One region of the Streptomyces sp. NPDC001406 genome, then DNA from elsewhere that is predicted to be linked to it. Evidence: riboswitches for the same ligand, from Rfam matches in the RefSeq annotation. Region 1 holds a riboswitch; the other holds the start of a gene.
The links. Region 1 has a riboswitch for glycine ahead of gcvP (aminomethyl-transferring glycine dehydrogenase). Riboswitches for the same ligand answer to the same signal wherever they lie in the genome.
Positions count from the first base shown of each region.

Region 2: it holds a riboswitch for glycine, as region 1 does, so the genes downstream of both, gcvT (glycine cleavage system aminomethyltransferase GcvT) here and gcvP (aminomethyl-transferring glycine dehydrogenase) in region 1, are expected to answer to the same signal.

Region 1 is NZ_JBIAWG010000014.1:279,169-286,675, reverse strand. Features, by position in the region: gene ACFY1J_RS32430 (MerR family transcriptional regulator) at 1-7, shown strand, start outside; gene ACFY1J_RS32425 (DNA polymerase IV) at 88-1,503, shown strand; gene ACFY1J_RS32420 (PRC-barrel domain-containing protein) at 1,553-1,924, opposite strand; glycine riboswitch at 2,039-2,134, shown strand; gene gcvP (aminomethyl-transferring glycine dehydrogenase) at 2,310-5,195, shown strand; gene ACFY1J_RS32410 (molybdopterin-binding protein) at 5,285-5,704, opposite strand; gene ACFY1J_RS32405 (ABC transporter ATP-binding protein) at 5,733-6,824, opposite strand; gene ACFY1J_RS32400 (hypothetical protein) at 6,821-6,973, opposite strand; gene ACFY1J_RS32395 (ABC transporter permease) at 6,997-7,507, opposite strand, start outside.
Region 2 is NZ_JBIAWG010000022.1:57,551-65,057, reverse strand. Features, by position in the region: gene ACFY1J_RS39585 (enhanced serine sensitivity protein SseB C-terminal domain-containing protein) at 70-867, opposite strand; gene ACFY1J_RS39580 (enhanced serine sensitivity protein SseB) at 962-1,753, opposite strand; gene ACFY1J_RS39575 (AAA family ATPase) at 1,820-2,488, opposite strand; glycine riboswitch at 2,665-2,761, shown strand; gene gcvT (glycine cleavage system aminomethyltransferase GcvT) at 2,953-4,071, shown strand; gene gcvH (glycine cleavage system protein GcvH) at 4,194-4,571, shown strand; gene glyA (serine hydroxymethyltransferase) at 4,586-5,848, shown strand; gene ACFY1J_RS39555 (L-serine ammonia-lyase) at 5,948-7,315, shown strand; gene ACFY1J_RS39550 (alpha/beta hydrolase) at 7,346-7,507, opposite strand, start outside.

The sequences.
Region 1 (7,507 bases):
CGTCTGAGGCGAGGTCCCCGGGCGCGGCCGACCGCGCCCCCGTCCCGCTCCGGGGCAATGTCAGTGGCGTGGTGCAGCATCGGAGTTGTGAGAAACGCGCCCACGATCCTGCATCTCGACATGGATGCCTTCTTCGCCTCGGTGGAGCAGGCATCCAAGCCGAGCCTGCGGGGGAAGGCCGTCGTCGTGGGCGGGCTCGGACCTCGCGGAGTGGTCGCCACGGCGTCGTACGAGGCGCGCGTCTTCGGGGTCCACTCGGCGATGCCCATGGCCCAGGCGCGCCGGCTGGCTCCGAACGCGGCGTATCTCGTGCCGCGCTTCGGGCTGTACCGGACGGTCAGCGAGCAGGTGATGGGGCTGCTGCGGGAGCTGTCCCCCCTGGTGGAGCCGCTGAGCCTGGACGAGGCGTTCATCGATCTGGAGGCCGGGGGAGCGGCCTGGGACGAGGAGTCCGCGCGGCTGGCCGGAGCCAAGCTGCGCGCGGACATACGGGCCGTGACGGGGCTCACCGGGTCGGTGGGGCTCGCGGCATCGAAGATGCTCGCCAAGATCGCCTCCGAGCAGGCCAAGCCGGACGGGCTGGTGCTGATCGAACCGGGGACCGAGCGGGCGCTGCTGGGCCCCATGTCGGTGCGGACGCTGCCGGGGGTCGGCCCGGCCACGGGCGACCACCTCCGCAGAGCCGGGATCACCACGGTCGACGAGATCGCCGAGGCGGGCGAGGACGAGCTCGTACGGCTGCTGGGCAAGGCCCATGGGCACGGGCTGTACGCCATGGCGCTGGCGCACGACGAGCGGCCCGTGGTGGCCGAGCGGGAGACCAAGTCGGTCTCGGTCGAGGACACGTACGACGTGGACATCCACGACCGGCTCAGAGTGGGTCTTGAGGTGCAGCGGCTCGCCGAGCGGTGCGTGCGGCGGCTGCGCGGGGCTGGGCTGTCGGGGCGGACCATCGTGCTGAAGGTGCGGCGGTACGACTTCTCCACACTCACCCGGTCCGAGACGCTCCGTGGGCCCACGGACGATCCGGCGGTGGTGCGGGAGGCCGCCGCGCGGCTCCTCGACTCGGTGGACACGACGGGCGGTGTACGGCTGCTCGGAGTGGGCGTCTCCGGGCTCGCCGACTACACACAGGAGGACCTCTTCGCGCAGGCGGCGGGCGAGCGGGCCGACGCGGCGCCGGAGGAGAGCGTGGCCGAGTCCGCGCCGGAAAGCCCGGCACCCGCCGAGCGGCACTGGTCGCCCGGTCATGACGTGCGGCACACCGAGTACGGACACGGCTGGGTGCAGGGCAGCGGCCTTGGGCGGGTCACCGTGCGTTTCGAAACGCCGGACTCGGAGCCCGGGCGGGTGCGGACGTTCCGGGTCGACGACGCGGACCTGGAGCCGGCGGATCCTTTGCCGTTGGTCCAAGGAGTGGGGGACGGGGGCGAATCCGGGGCGGCTCGCGGCGAGCCGGAGCGGAGCACGGGGGAACCCCGGGCCGCGACTACGCCCCTGTGAGACTTCCGGCCCGCCCTGCCGGCTCCTCGGTCACCCCACTCGTTCGGCCTCAGGTCTCGTCCGTGCCTGCCAGGTTGCCGAAGTCGTGGTCGGGGAGGCGGGGCGGTGGGGCCACGTCCAGGCCGTAGTGGTGGTAGAGCTGGAGCTCCTGCTCCGGGGAGAGATGGCGGCCCACGCCGAAGTCGGGCGCGTCCTTGATGAGGGCTCGGTCGAACGGGACGTGGAGGGTGCCCTCGACCAGTTCACTGGGCTCCAGCGGGACGAAGGCGTCCCGCGAGAACAGGCCGGTGCGTATGGCCGCCCACTCCGGCACGCCGGTCGCGTCGTCGAGGTACACCTCGTCGATCGTGCCGATCTTGGTGCCATTGCGGTCGAACGCCTTGCGGCCGATCAGGTTGCGCGGATCGATGTCGGTCTGCACGGGCCCTCCACTTGGTCGCAACTCATCCGTAAGCACTACAAAAGAGCACAATCAAGGAGGCGGCCACTCGAAGGCCCGGGCGTTGACCTCGCTGGTAGTCTTGCAAACGGCTGCTGACCCCGTGCGGGAGAGTCCTCCGGACATCACCGGAGGCGCCGAAGGAGCAAATCCTCCCCGGAATCTCTCAGGCTCACGTACCGCACGGACGAGGTCACTCTGGAAAGCAGGGCGGGTGTCGACGGCTTCCGCTCTCACCGACGGTGAAAGCCGGTGCCTTCGGGCGACCCGGCGAAGCTCTCAGGTTGAGATGACAGAGGGGGAGGCCGTCGGGGTACCCGTGCCGGGGTGCCCCTCGAAGGTCGCGTCAGACCAGGAGGCCTCCGCAATGACCGCCCAGCGCATTCCGCTCACCGAGCTCGAACAGGGCATCCCCTTCGAACAGCGCCACATCGGGCCCGACCAGGAGGCGCGGGCCAAGATGCTCGCGCACGTCGGTTACGGCTCGCTCGACGAGCTCACCGCCGCCGCGGTGCCGGATGTGATCAAGAACGCCGACGCGCTCGACCTGCCGGGTGCCCGGACCGAGGCCGAGGTGCTCGCCGAACTGCGCTCGCTCGCCGACCGCAACCAGGTGCTCGGCTCGATGATCGGACTCGGGTACTACGGGACCTTCACCCCGCCCGTCATCCTGCGCAACGTGATGGAGAACCCCGCCTGGTACACGGCCTACACGCCCTACCAGCCGGAGATCTCCCAGGGGCGCCTCGAGGCTCTGCTGAACTTCCAGACCATGGTCGCCGACCTCACCGGCCTGCCGACCTCCGGCGCCTCCCTCCTCGACGAGGGCACGGCCGCCGCCGAGGCAATGGCGCTGTCCCGGCGCATGGGCAAGAACAAGAAGGGCCTGTTCCTGGTCGACGCGGACGCGCTGCCGCAGACCATCGCCGTGATCGAGACGCGTGCCGAGCCGGCCGGCGTCGAGGTCGTGGTCGCCGACCTCAGCGAGGGCATCCCGGCCGAGCTCGCCGAGCGCGAGATCAACGGCGTGCTCGTCCAGTACCCGGGCGCCTCCGGTGCCGTACGGGACATCAAGCCGGTCATCGACCAGGCGCACGAGCTCGGTGCGCTCGTCACCGTCGCCGCCGACCTGCTCGCCCTGACCCTGCTGGTCTCGCCGGGCGAGCTCGGCGCGGACATCGCCGTCGGCACGACCCAGCGCTTCGGCGTGCCGATGGGCTTCGGCGGGCCGCACGCGGGCTACATGGCCGTGCACGAGAAGTTCGCGCGCAGCCTGCCCGGGCGCCTCGTCGGCGTCTCCGTCGATGCCGACGGCAACAAGGCCTACCGGCTCGCCCTGCAGACCCGCGAGCAGCACATCCGCCGCGAGAAGGCGACCAGCAACATCTGCACCGCGCAGGTGCTGCTGGCGGTGATGGCGGGCATGTACGCCGTCTACCACGGGCCGGAGGGCCTCAAGGCCATCGCGCGCCGCACCCACCGCTACGCCACGATCCTCGCCGAGGGCCTCAAGGCCGGCGGTGTCGAGATCGTCCACGGCGCCTACTTCGACACGCTGACCGTCAAGGTCACCGGACGCGCCGACGAGATCGTCGCAGCCGCCCGGGACAACGGCGTCAACCTGCACCGGGCCGACGCCGACCACGTCTTCATCGCCTGCGACGAGACCACCAACCGGGCCCAGCTGGCCGCCGTGTGGTCGGCGTTCGGCGTCGAGGGCGACATCGAGGCGCTGGACGCGGCGACGGCGGAGGCCCTGCCGGGCGCGCTGCTGCGCTCCGACGCCTACCTCACCCACCCGGTCTTCCACGAGCACCGCTCCGAGACCGCGATGCTGCGCTACCTGCGCAAGCTGGCCGACCGCGACTACGCGCTCGACCGAGGCATGATCCCGCTCGGCTCCTGCACCATGAAGCTGAACGCGACCACCGAGATGGAGCCGGTCACCTGGCCCGAGTTCGGTCAGCTGCACCCCTTCGTGCCGACCGAGCAGGCTGAGGGGTTCCTCACGCTCATCCGTGAGCTGGAGGAGCGCCTCGCCGAGGTCACCGGCTACGACAAGGTCTCCCTGCAGCCCAACGCCGGCTCCCAGGGCGAGCTGGCCGGTCTGCTGGCCGTCCGTGGCTACCACCGCGCCAACGGCGACGAGCAGCGCACCATCTGTCTGATCCCGTCCTCCGCGCACGGCACCAACGCCGCGAGCGCCGTGATGGCCGGGATGAAGGTCGTCGTCGTGAAGACCGCCGAGGACGGCGAGATCGACGTCGAGGACCTGCGGGCCAAGATCGAGCAGCACCGCGACGAGCTCGCCGTGCTCATGATCACGTACCCGTCCACCCACGGTGTGTTCGAGGAGCACGTCGCCGACATCTGCGCCCAGGTGCACGAGGCGGGCGGCCAGGTCTACGTGGACGGCGCCAACCTCAACGCCCTGGTCGGCCTCGCCAAGCCCGGCCACTTCGGCGGTGACGTCTCCCACCTCAACCTGCACAAGACCTTCTGCATCCCGCACGGCGGTGGTGGTCCCGGCGTCGGACCCGTGGGCGTACGGTCGCACCTTGCGCCGTACCTGCCGAACCACCCGATGCAGCCCGCGGCCGGCCCGGAGACGGGTGTCGGACCGATCTCGGCGGCGCCGTGGGGTTCCGCCGGCATTCTGCCGATCTCGTGGGCCTACGTCCGGCTCATGGGCGGCGAGGGGCTCAAGCGGGCCACGCAGGTGGCCGTGCTGAGCGCCAACTACGTCGCCAAGCGTCTGGAGCCGCACTACCCGGTGCTCTACACCGGCCCCGGCGGCCTGGTCGCGCACGAGTGCATCATCGACCTGCGTCCGCTGACCAAGGCGACCGGAGTGAGCGTCGACGACGTCGCCAAGCGGCTGATCGACTACGGCTTCCACGCGCCGACGATGTCGTTCCCGGTGGCGGGCACGCTGATGATCGAGCCGACCGAGTCCGAGGACCTGGCCGAGCTGGACCGGTTCTGCGATGCGATGATCGCGATCCGCGCGGAGATCGAGAAGGTCGGCTCGGGCGAGTGGCCGGCCGAGGACAACCCGCTGGGCAACGCGCCGCACACGGCGGCCGCGCTGGGCGGGGAGTGGGCGCACGCCTACAGCCGCGAGGAGGCCGTCTTCCCGGCCGGTGTCTCGGCCGCCGACAAGTACTGGCCGCCGGTGCGCCGTATCGACCAGGCCTTCGGTGACCGGAACCTGGTCTGCTCGTGCCCGCCGATGGACGCGTACGAGGGCTGACCTGCCCCCGGTGCAGGCGTGAGGGCTCCCATCCCGGCCGGGGCGGGAGCCCTTCGTGTGTCACGCGGTGCACGTGGTCCCTTCGTGTGTCACGCGGTGGCGAGGGACACCTCGGTCGCCTTGATCAGTGCGACGACGGGGGACCCGGCCGTCAGGGCGAGGTCGGCGACGGCGTCCCTGGTGACCGCGGCGGTCAGCGCACCGCCGTCGAAGGCCAGCTTGACCGAGGCCATCGCGCTGCCGGTGGCGATGCCGGTGACCGTGCCCGGGAGCTGGTTGCGGATCGACACTCCCTCGACCGGGCCGGTGGCGAGGGCGACCTCGGTCGACTTCACCAGGGCCCGTACGGCCGAGCCCGGGGCCAGGCCGAGTTCGTGCACGGCCTCCAGGGTGATCGCCGCGGTGAGGGCCTGGCCGCCGGAGAGACGGATCCCCACGGTGGCCATCACCTCTCCGGGGGTGATGGCGGTGACGGTGCCGGGGAGTTGATTGCGGATGCTCAGCGTCATGAGCACCCACCGTAGGGCTCCGGGTGGCTTATGCCGGGTATGCGTGGGTCTGCGTCGCCTTGACCGTCGCCCAGACCGATGCACCCGGGTGCAGGTCGAGTTCGGCGGCGGCGACCGTGGTCAGGTCGGCGGCAAGGGGGAGGTCGCCCGTGAGGTCGGCGCGGATCTGGTCGCCGTGGGTCTCCAGACCGGCGACCTCGCAGCGCCACAGGTTGCGGGCGCTGGATCCGGTGGGGCGGTCCCGGTAGAGGGTGACGGCGCCCGGCGGGAACGCCACGAAGACCGATCCGGTGAGGTCTTCCGTGGTCGTGATGGCGGGACCGGCGTCCAGACGGACCGTGTGGCCGTCGGCGGTGCCCTTGTAGAGGTTCAGACCGACCAGTTGCGCGATGTAGTCCGTGCGCGGACGGCGGGCGATGTCGGCCGGGGAGCCCTCCTGGACCACGCCGCCGTGCTCGATCACGACCAGCCGGTCGGCGAGCACCATCGCGTCCAGCGGATCGTGGGTCACCAGGACGGCAACCGCCTCGAAGTCGGCCAGATGGCCGCGGAGTTGGGCGCGCACCTCCAGGCGGGTGCGGGCGTCGAGGGCGGCGAGCGGCTCGTCCAGGAGCAGCAGCCGGGGGTGGGTGGCCAGGGCGCGGGCCAGGGCGACGCGCTGTGCCTGGCCGCCGGAGAGGCGGCGGGGCTTGGCACCGGCGTGCTCGGCCAGGCCCATCCGCTTCAGCCAGGCGGCGGCCTGCGCCCGGGCCTCGGCCTTGGTCGCGCCCTGGCAGCGTGGGCCGAAGGCCACGTTGTCCAGGGCGGACAGATGCGGGAAGAGCAGATAGTCCTGGAAGACGACGCCGACCGGACGGGACTCCGGGGGCGTACGGTCCAGCGAGGTGCCGTCCAGCCGCAGATGGCCGCCCGTGAGCCGCACGAGACCGGCGAGCGCCCGCAGGGCCGTGGTCTTGCCGGCGCCGTTCGGGCCCAGCAGCGCGACCACGTCGCCCGGGGCGGCGGCCAGCGTCACGTCGAGCCGGAAGGAGCCCTGGTCGACGACGAGCCGTGCGTCGAGCCCGTCACCGCGGACGCCTTCGGCGACGAGCCCGGCGGTGGTGTCGTCGATGTCGGTCATGGGGCGCACATCCAGGGGGCGAGCGGGCTGACGGCCGCGCGTCGGGCGTGGTGCGGCGCGGGGACGGACGCGTTCGTACGGGTGCCGGGGCCGGGGCCGGCGGGGTCCGTGCCGGTGTGGCGCGCAGCCGTGGTGGTGCGTTCGGACACGATCGTACGGCGACCCGTCGTGCTCACGACGTCGTCAGCCAGCGGTCGCGCAGTCCCGCCAGGACCGCGATCGACACGGTCAGCAGCACCAGGCTGAGGGCGATCGCCGCCTCGGGGTCGTTCTGCAGGGCGAGGTAGACGGCCAGCGGCATGGTCTGGGTGCGGCCGGGGAAGTTGCCGGCGAAGGTGATGGTCGCACCGAACTCGCCGAGCGCGCGCGCCCAGGCCAGGACGGAGCCCGCGGCGATGCCGGGGGCGATCAGGGGCAGGGTGACGCGGCGGAACGCGGTGAAGCGGGAGGCGCCCAGGGTGGTGGCCGCCTCCTCGAAGCGCGGGTCGGCGGCTCGCAGGGTGCCCTCGACGCTGATCACGAGGAACGGCATCGCGACGAAGGCCTCCGCGACCACGACCCCCGCCGTGGTGAACGGCAGCGTGATCCCGAACCAGGAGTCCAGCCACTGGCCGACGACGCCGTTGCGGCCGAGCCCGAGGAGCAGGGCCACACCGCCCACCACCGGGGGAAGGACCAGCGGC
Region 2 (7,507 bases), on a different contig from region 1:
CAAATCTACGCGCGAAGATCTCTCCAAAGCGACAAACAGGGACATACCTGCGGAAGTTGGCCACGGGGCTCAGTAGGCTCCGCTCTGCGGCAGCTGGGCCCAGTAGCCCCCGCCTGCGGCGGGAGCGGCGTGCGCCTCGCGGTCGTAGAAGGGGCGGGCGCCGGCCCGCATCCACATCACGACCGGGTCGTACTCGTCCGTCATCGCCACCGTCGACACCGGCAGCCCGTCCGGGACCGCGCCGACGGACTGCTGCATCATCGCCCGCACCGAGTCGACCGCGGGCGGGGAGGTGTCGTACACGTCCAGGCCGATGGCCAGGTACGGCGCCCCCAGCGCCGGCTGCACCCAGGCCCGGCGCAGCGAGCGGACCGCCGGGGTGCGGTGGGCGTTCTGCGCGAGCAGGGCGTAGAACTGGGGGATCTCGATGGCCGGTTCGGACAGCCGCAGCGGGCCCGCCGGCTGGCGGTCCAGGCCGGTGGCGATGCGGCGCAGGTCGAGCCAGGGGATGCCCACGCCGCCGCCGGGCGCGTGCGGGTTCAGCCAGAGGCCGTAGTGGTCGGGGTAGAGCGTGCGGGCCACGTCGAGGCCGTCGACGACCTCGTACGATCTGTTCCAGCCGCTGGCCGACAGCTCCTGGGCGGAGGTGACGCAGGGGGCGTAGCCGTACCCGTCGACCTCCATGTTTCCGTACTGGGCGTCCGGGGAGCCGCCCTGGCCGTGCCACAGGAGCATCCAGACCTGGCCGGAGGACGGGGTCGCGAGTGCGCGCAGCAGTGCCTCGTAGGCGTCGTAGCGCCCGGGCGTGACTTGCCGCAGCATGTGCTCGACCTGCCCGGTCGCGGTGCCGCTGCCGCTCGCGCTCACCTGGTTTACCGCCCCTTCGAGAAGTTGCCCCGCGTATGGAAACAGCTTAAGCGCCCGATGGCTCGAGACCCGGTGCGCGTAGGCGAAGCACGCTTCAGTGGCCGTGCTGATAGAACGGCCTGACGTTCTCCCTCATCCAGTGGCCCACCGGGTCCTCCGCCACGTCGAGCAGTACGAGGTTGACCGGCCACCGCACCGGGGCCTTCCCCAGGGCCCTGCCCAGGGCTTCCAGGGGGAGCGCGCGCAGGTCGCCCTCCCACTGGGACAGTTCGACGCCCACGAACATCACCGGGTCCGCGGTCTCGATCGCGGCCAGGCAGCGGCGGGCCGTGGCGACCACACCCGTCCCGGCGAACTCCGCCGAGGCCGCGGCGAGGAAGTCGACCGGGTCGTCCTGCCAGTCGGGTTCGAAGAGGCGGACGCGGCCGCCGGTAGAGGGGCCGTCGAGTTCGGTGCGCCCCGCCCGGCACAGCTCGGCGACCGCCTCCGGCGGAAGCGGGACGCCGACCACGCCGTCCGGGTTGATCGCGAGGCCGACCTGCGGGGGCAGACCGCGGGCGAACTCCACGGCGGGGGCGATGGTGTACGACATGTGGGAGCCGGCGACCTGGCGGAACTGCTCCTCGGAGCTGAACACCGGGACGTACACCTGGCCCTCGATCTCCATCGTGGGCAGATCCAGGGGACCGCTGTTCGGGCCGCCGCCGTTGGGCAGCGGGATCCATACGAAGCTGCGGCTCAGGACCTCGACGATCCGGGCGCCGGCCGACGGCACGCCGAGGGACGCCGACAGCACCTCCTCCAGCTCGTTGCCGGGCCATCCGCCGTGCGGATGGGGGTGCGCCTGTGCCGGGAAGTCCGTAGGGAAGTCCGCCGGGAAGTCCATCTGCCTACCGCCTGCTGGGAACCACTGGTATGGCTGGAAAGGCTAGCGGGTACTGGCGACCCGGCTTCACCGCGCGAAGCCGATCCGGTGCAGGACGTCCGCCGCGGCCCGGTCCAGCAGCACCGCCGAGCCGCAGCCCGGGGGCAGCTCGCCCCGCTCCACCGTGCGCAGGAGGCGGGCGGCGGCCCTACGGTGGCGCAGGAAGGCGTAGCGGGAGACACCGCGGCCGCGCTCGCGCTGGCCCTCCAGCGCGGTGTCCGGGGTGACGTCGAGCAGCAGCAGGTGCAGGGTGCCGCCACGGCGGCGGGCCTCGCGGGCCAGCCAGTCGCGCACCCAGGTCTGGGCACCGCAGTCGTGCACGACGACCCCCTCGCCCGAGCGCAGGGCGCGGCGCAGCCCGGCGTAATGGGCGAGGCGGACCAGGGGGCGGTAGACCGCGTACGGCAGGAGGCGGGGCATGCGGGCGTCCCAGCGGTCACGGGTGTCCTGGGAGTCGATGCGCGCACCCCGGACCGCACGCCTCATCAGGGTGGACTTGCCGCTGCCGGGCAGGCCGGTGATCACGACCAGGTCGCCGGGGCCGAAGAGCAGGCCGTGCGGGCTGTGGCCGGCGCGGTCGCGCAGATCGCGGACGACCGGTGCCGGGCGCTCGTCGCAGCGTCCGCGGGCCGGGGCGGCGGCCCGCTTCGGCAGTGCCATGCCCGTGGTCGTGGCGTACGCCGTGGTCCTGTTCACCGTGATCGTCCTCCCCTTGGGCTCGGAGCTCCCCTGCCCGTCGAGTGTAAAGAGAAGGTAATGCCTGGTGTCTCGCGTTTTCGTGCGCGTACTGCCACAGCCCGGTTACAGAAGCCGACCTGCCGCGCGCGGGCGAGGCGTGCAATGATGTGGCCGCCAACTGCATACCGGCCGTTTGAATCCGCGCGGGAGAGTCCTCGGCAGCACTGCCGGGGCGCCGAAGGAGCAAGTCCCTCCCTTGAATCTCTCAGGCACCGTTACCGCGCGGGCGAGGCACATCTGAAAAGCGGGCCGCCGTGACGGTGGCCCCACCCAAGGTGCAAGCCGTGGTCGTCCCGGACAGGGGTGGTCATGGCGAACCTCTCAGGTTCCGATGACAGATGGGGAGGAACGACCTCGCCCTCCCCCACGCTCGAATTCGGCTCGCGCGGGGGGACCCCATCGCCTTGGGAGACAACCGACCGATGAGCAGTACCGAACTCCGTCATACCGCGCTCGATGCGCTGCATCGCTCGCTCGGTGCGACCATGACCGACTTCGCCGGCTGGGACATGCCGCTGCGTTACGGCTCCGAGCGCGACGAGCACATCGCCGTGCGCACGAAGGCCGGACTCTTCGACCTCTCGCACATGGGCGAGATCACGGTGACCGGTGCGGAGGCGGCGAAGTTCCTGAACTTCGCGCTCGTCGGCAACATCGCCTCCGTCGGGGTGGGCCGCGCCCGCTACACCATGATCTGCCAGGCCGACGGCGGCATCCTGGACGACCTGATCGTCTACCGGCTGGCCGAGACCGAGTACATGGTCGTGGCCAACGCCTCCAACGCCCAGGTGGTCCTGGACGCGCTGCTGGAACGTTCGCCCGGCTTCGACGCCGAGGTCCGCGACGACCGCGACGCCTACGCCCTGATCGCCGTCCAGGGCCCCGAGTCCCCCGGCATCCTGAAGTCCCTGACCGATGCCGACCTGGACGGCCTGAAGTACTACGCGGGCCTGCCCGGCACCGTCGCCGGTGTCCCCGCGCTGATCGCCCGTACCGGCTACACCGGCGAGGACGGCTTCGAGCTGTTCGTGAAGCCGGAGCACGCCGTCGAGCTGTGGCAGGCGCTGACCAAGGCCGGCGAGGGCGTCGGTCTGGTCCCCTGTGGCCTGTCCTGCCGTGACACGCTCCGCCTGGAGGCGGGCATGCCGCTGTACGGGCACGAGCTGACGACCTCCCTCACACCCTTCGACGCCGGACTCGGCCGGGTGGTGAAGTTCGAGAAGGAGGGCGACTTCGTGGGGCGCGAGGCGCTCACCGAGGCCGCCGCCCGTGCCGAGCAGAACCCGCCGCGCGTCCTGGTCGGCCTGGTCGCCGAGGGGCGCCGGGTCCCCCGCGCGGGGTACGCGGTCGTCGCCGGCGGCGCGGTGATCGGCGAGGTCACCTCGGGTGCCCCCTCTCCCACGCTGGGCAAGCCCGTCGCCATCGCCTACGTCGACGCGGCGCACTCCGCGCCCGGTACGGCGGGCGTCGGCGTGGACATCCGCGGCAGCCACGAACCGTACGAGGTCGTGGCACTGCCCTTCTACAAGCGCCAGAAGTAGAGACTGATCACCGGGGCCCTCGCCCCGCCCGCTTGTGATGCCGGGCACATCACCCCGCTCACCTGCGGTTTCAGTACTCCCCCAGTCATCAGCACATCCCCGCGTACAGGAGAATTCAGGCCATGAGCAACCCCCAGCAGCTGCGCTACAGCAAGGAGCACGAGTGGCTGTCGGGCGCCGAGGACGGCGTCTCGACGGTCGGTATCACCGAGTTCGCGGCCAACGCGCTCGGCGATGTCGTCTACGCCCAGCTCCCCGAGGTCGGCTCCACGGTGACCGCGGGCGAGTCCTGCGGCGAGCTGGAGTCCACGAAGTCGGTCTCCGACCTGTACTCGCCGGTCACGGGTGAGGTCACGGAGGTCAACGAGGACGTCGTCAACGACCCCTCCCTGGTGAACTCGGCCCCCTTCGAGGGCGGCTGGCTGTTCAAGGTACGCGTCACGGACGAGCCGGCCGACCTGCTCTCCGCCGACGAGTACGTGGCCCACACCGCCGGCTGAGGAGTCGTAGACGTATGTCCGTCCTGAACACGCCCCTGCACGAACTCGACCCGGACGTGGCCGCCGCGGTCGACGCCGAGCTGCTGCGCCAGCAGTCCACCCTGGAGATGATCGCCTCGGAGAACTTCGCTCCGGTCGCGGTCATGGAGGCCCAGGGCTCGGTACTCACCAACAAGTACGCCGAGGGCTACCCGGGCCGCCGCTACTACGGCGGCTGCGAGCACGTCGACGTCGCCGAGCAGATCGCCATCGACCGGGTCAAGGAGCTGTTCGGCGCCGAGTACGCCAATGTGCAGCCGCACTCGGGCGCCTCGGCCAACCAGGCCGCGCTCTTCGCACTGGCCAAGCCCGGCGACACCATCCTCGGTCTGGACCTGGCGCACGGCGGTCACCTGACCCACGGCATGCGGCTGAACTTCTCCGGCAAGCAGTTCGACGTGGTCGCCTACCACGTGGACGAGACCGGCCTGGTCGACATGGCCGAGGTCGAGCGGCTCGCCAAGGAGCACCGCCCGAAGGTGATCATCGCGGGCTGGTCGGCGTACCCGCGGCAGCTGGACTTCGCCGAGTTCCGCCGGATCGCCGACGAGGTCGAGGCGTATCTGTGGGTCGACATGGCGCACTTCGCCGGTCTGGTCGCGGCGGGTCTGCACCCGAACCCGGTCGAGTACGCCGATGTCGTCACCTCCACCACCCACAAGACGCTCGGCGGCCCGCGCGGCGGCATCATCCTCGCCAAGAAGGACTTCGCGAAGAAGTTGAACTCCTCCGTCTTCCCGGGCTTCCAGGGCGGTCCCCTGGAGCACGTGATCGCGGCCAAGGCGGTCTCCTTCAAGGTCGCCGCCTCGGAGGACTTCAAGGAGCGCCAGCGCCGTACGGTCGAGGGCGCGCGGATCCTCGCCGAACGGCTCACCGCGGCCGACGCCCGCGAGGCCGGGGTCAACGTCCTGACCGGCGGCACCGATGTGCATCTGATCCTGGTCGACCTGCGCGAGTCCGAGCTGGACGGTCAGCAGGCCGAGGACCGCCTCCACGAGGTCGGCATCACGGTCAACCGGAACGCGGTCCCGAACGACCCGCGTCCGCCCATGGTGACCTCCGGTCTGCGGATCGGTACGCCGGCCCTGGCGACCCGCGGGTTCGCGGCCGAGGACTTCGCCGAGGTCGCGGATGTGATCGCCGAGGCGCTGAAGCCGTCCTACGACGCGGAGGCCCTGAAGGCCCGGGTCAAGGCCCTGGCCGACAAGCACCCGCTGTACCCGGGGCTCTCCAAGTAGTTCACCCCGGCGCGGGCACCGCGCACACTGGAAGCGCACGTTTCTTCCGTGGGCGCGGTGCCCCATCCCTTCGCACCACCCCCGTACTGAGGAGTCACCGTGGCCATCTCGGTCTTCGACCTGTTCTCGATCGGCATCGGCCCGTCCAGCTCCCACACGGTGGGGCCGATGCGCGCGGCACGCATGTTCGCCCGCCGGCTGCGCAATGAGGGCGTGCTGGAGTCCGTCGCCTCCATACGTTCCGAGCTGTACGGCTCCCTCGGCGCCACGGGCCACGGCCACGGCACGCCCAAGGCGGTGCTGCTGGGCCTGGAGGGCGAGTCTCCGCGGACGGTGGACGTGGAGACGGCGGACGACCGGGTGGCACAGATCAAATCGGGCGGGCGCATCCGTCTCCTCGGCGAGCACGAGATCGCGTTCTCCTTCGACGACGACCTGAAGCTGCACCGCCGCAAGGCGCTGCCGTACCACGCGAACGGCATGACCCTGTGGGCGTACGACGCCGAGGGGACGGAGTTGCTCTCGAAGACGTACTACTCGGTGGGCGGCGGCTTCGTCGTCGACGAGGAAGCGGTCGGCGCCGACCGGATCAAGCTGGACGACACGGTTCTGAAGTACCCCTTCCGCACGGGCGACGAGCTGCTGCGTCTGACGAAGGAGACGGGTCTGTCGATCTCCGCGCTGATGCTGGAGAACGAGCGGGCCTGGCGCACCGAGGAGGAGATCCGCAAAGGCCTGCTGGAGATCTGGCGCGTGATGCAGGCGTGCGTGTCCCGCGGTATGACCCGCGAGGGCATCCTGCCGGGCGGGCTGCGGGTCAAGCGCCGGGCGGCCGTCACCGCCCGCCAGTTGCGTGCCGAGGGCGACCCGCTGGCGCACGCGATGGAGTGGATCACGCTCTACGCGATGGCGGTGAACGAGGAGAACGCGGCCGGCGGCCGTGTGGTGACCGCCCCCACGAACGGCGCGGCGGGCATCATCCCCGCGGTGCTGCACTACTACATCAACTTCATCCCCGGCGCCGACGAGGACGGTGTGGTCCGCTTCCTGCTGGCCGCCGGTGCCATCGGCATGCTCTTCAAGGAGAACGCCTCCATCTCCGGCGCCGAGGTCGGCTGCCAGGGCGAGGTCGGCTCCGCGTGCTCGATGGCCGCGGGCGCCCTCGCCGAGGTCCTCGGCGGCAGCCCCGAGCAGGTCGAGAACGCGGCCGAGATCGGCATGGAGCACAACCTCGGCCTGACCTGCGACCCGGTCGGCGGCCTGGTCCAGATCCCGTGCATCGAGCGCAATGGCATGGCCGCGGTCAAGGCGGTCACGGCCGCCCGTATGGCGATGCGCGGCGACGGCTCCCACAAGGTGTCCCTGGACAAGGTCATCAAGACCATGAAGGACACCGGCGCGGACATGTCCGTCAAGTACAAGGAGACGGCCCGGGGCGGGCTGGCCGTGAACATCATCGAGTGCTAGGGCAGGTGCCGCGGTAGGCGGCGTGCCGGGTCAGGCGGCGTGCTTGGTGACGAAGTCGGCGATGGTGTCCTGCATCTGCGTCAGCCCCGGCTCCTCGAGGGGGTAGTGGCCGGCGTTGTCGAGCATGACGGTGTCGACCGGGACCTTGGTGATGCGGGACAGGAAGGGCCGGCTCAGATGGAGCGGGGTCCA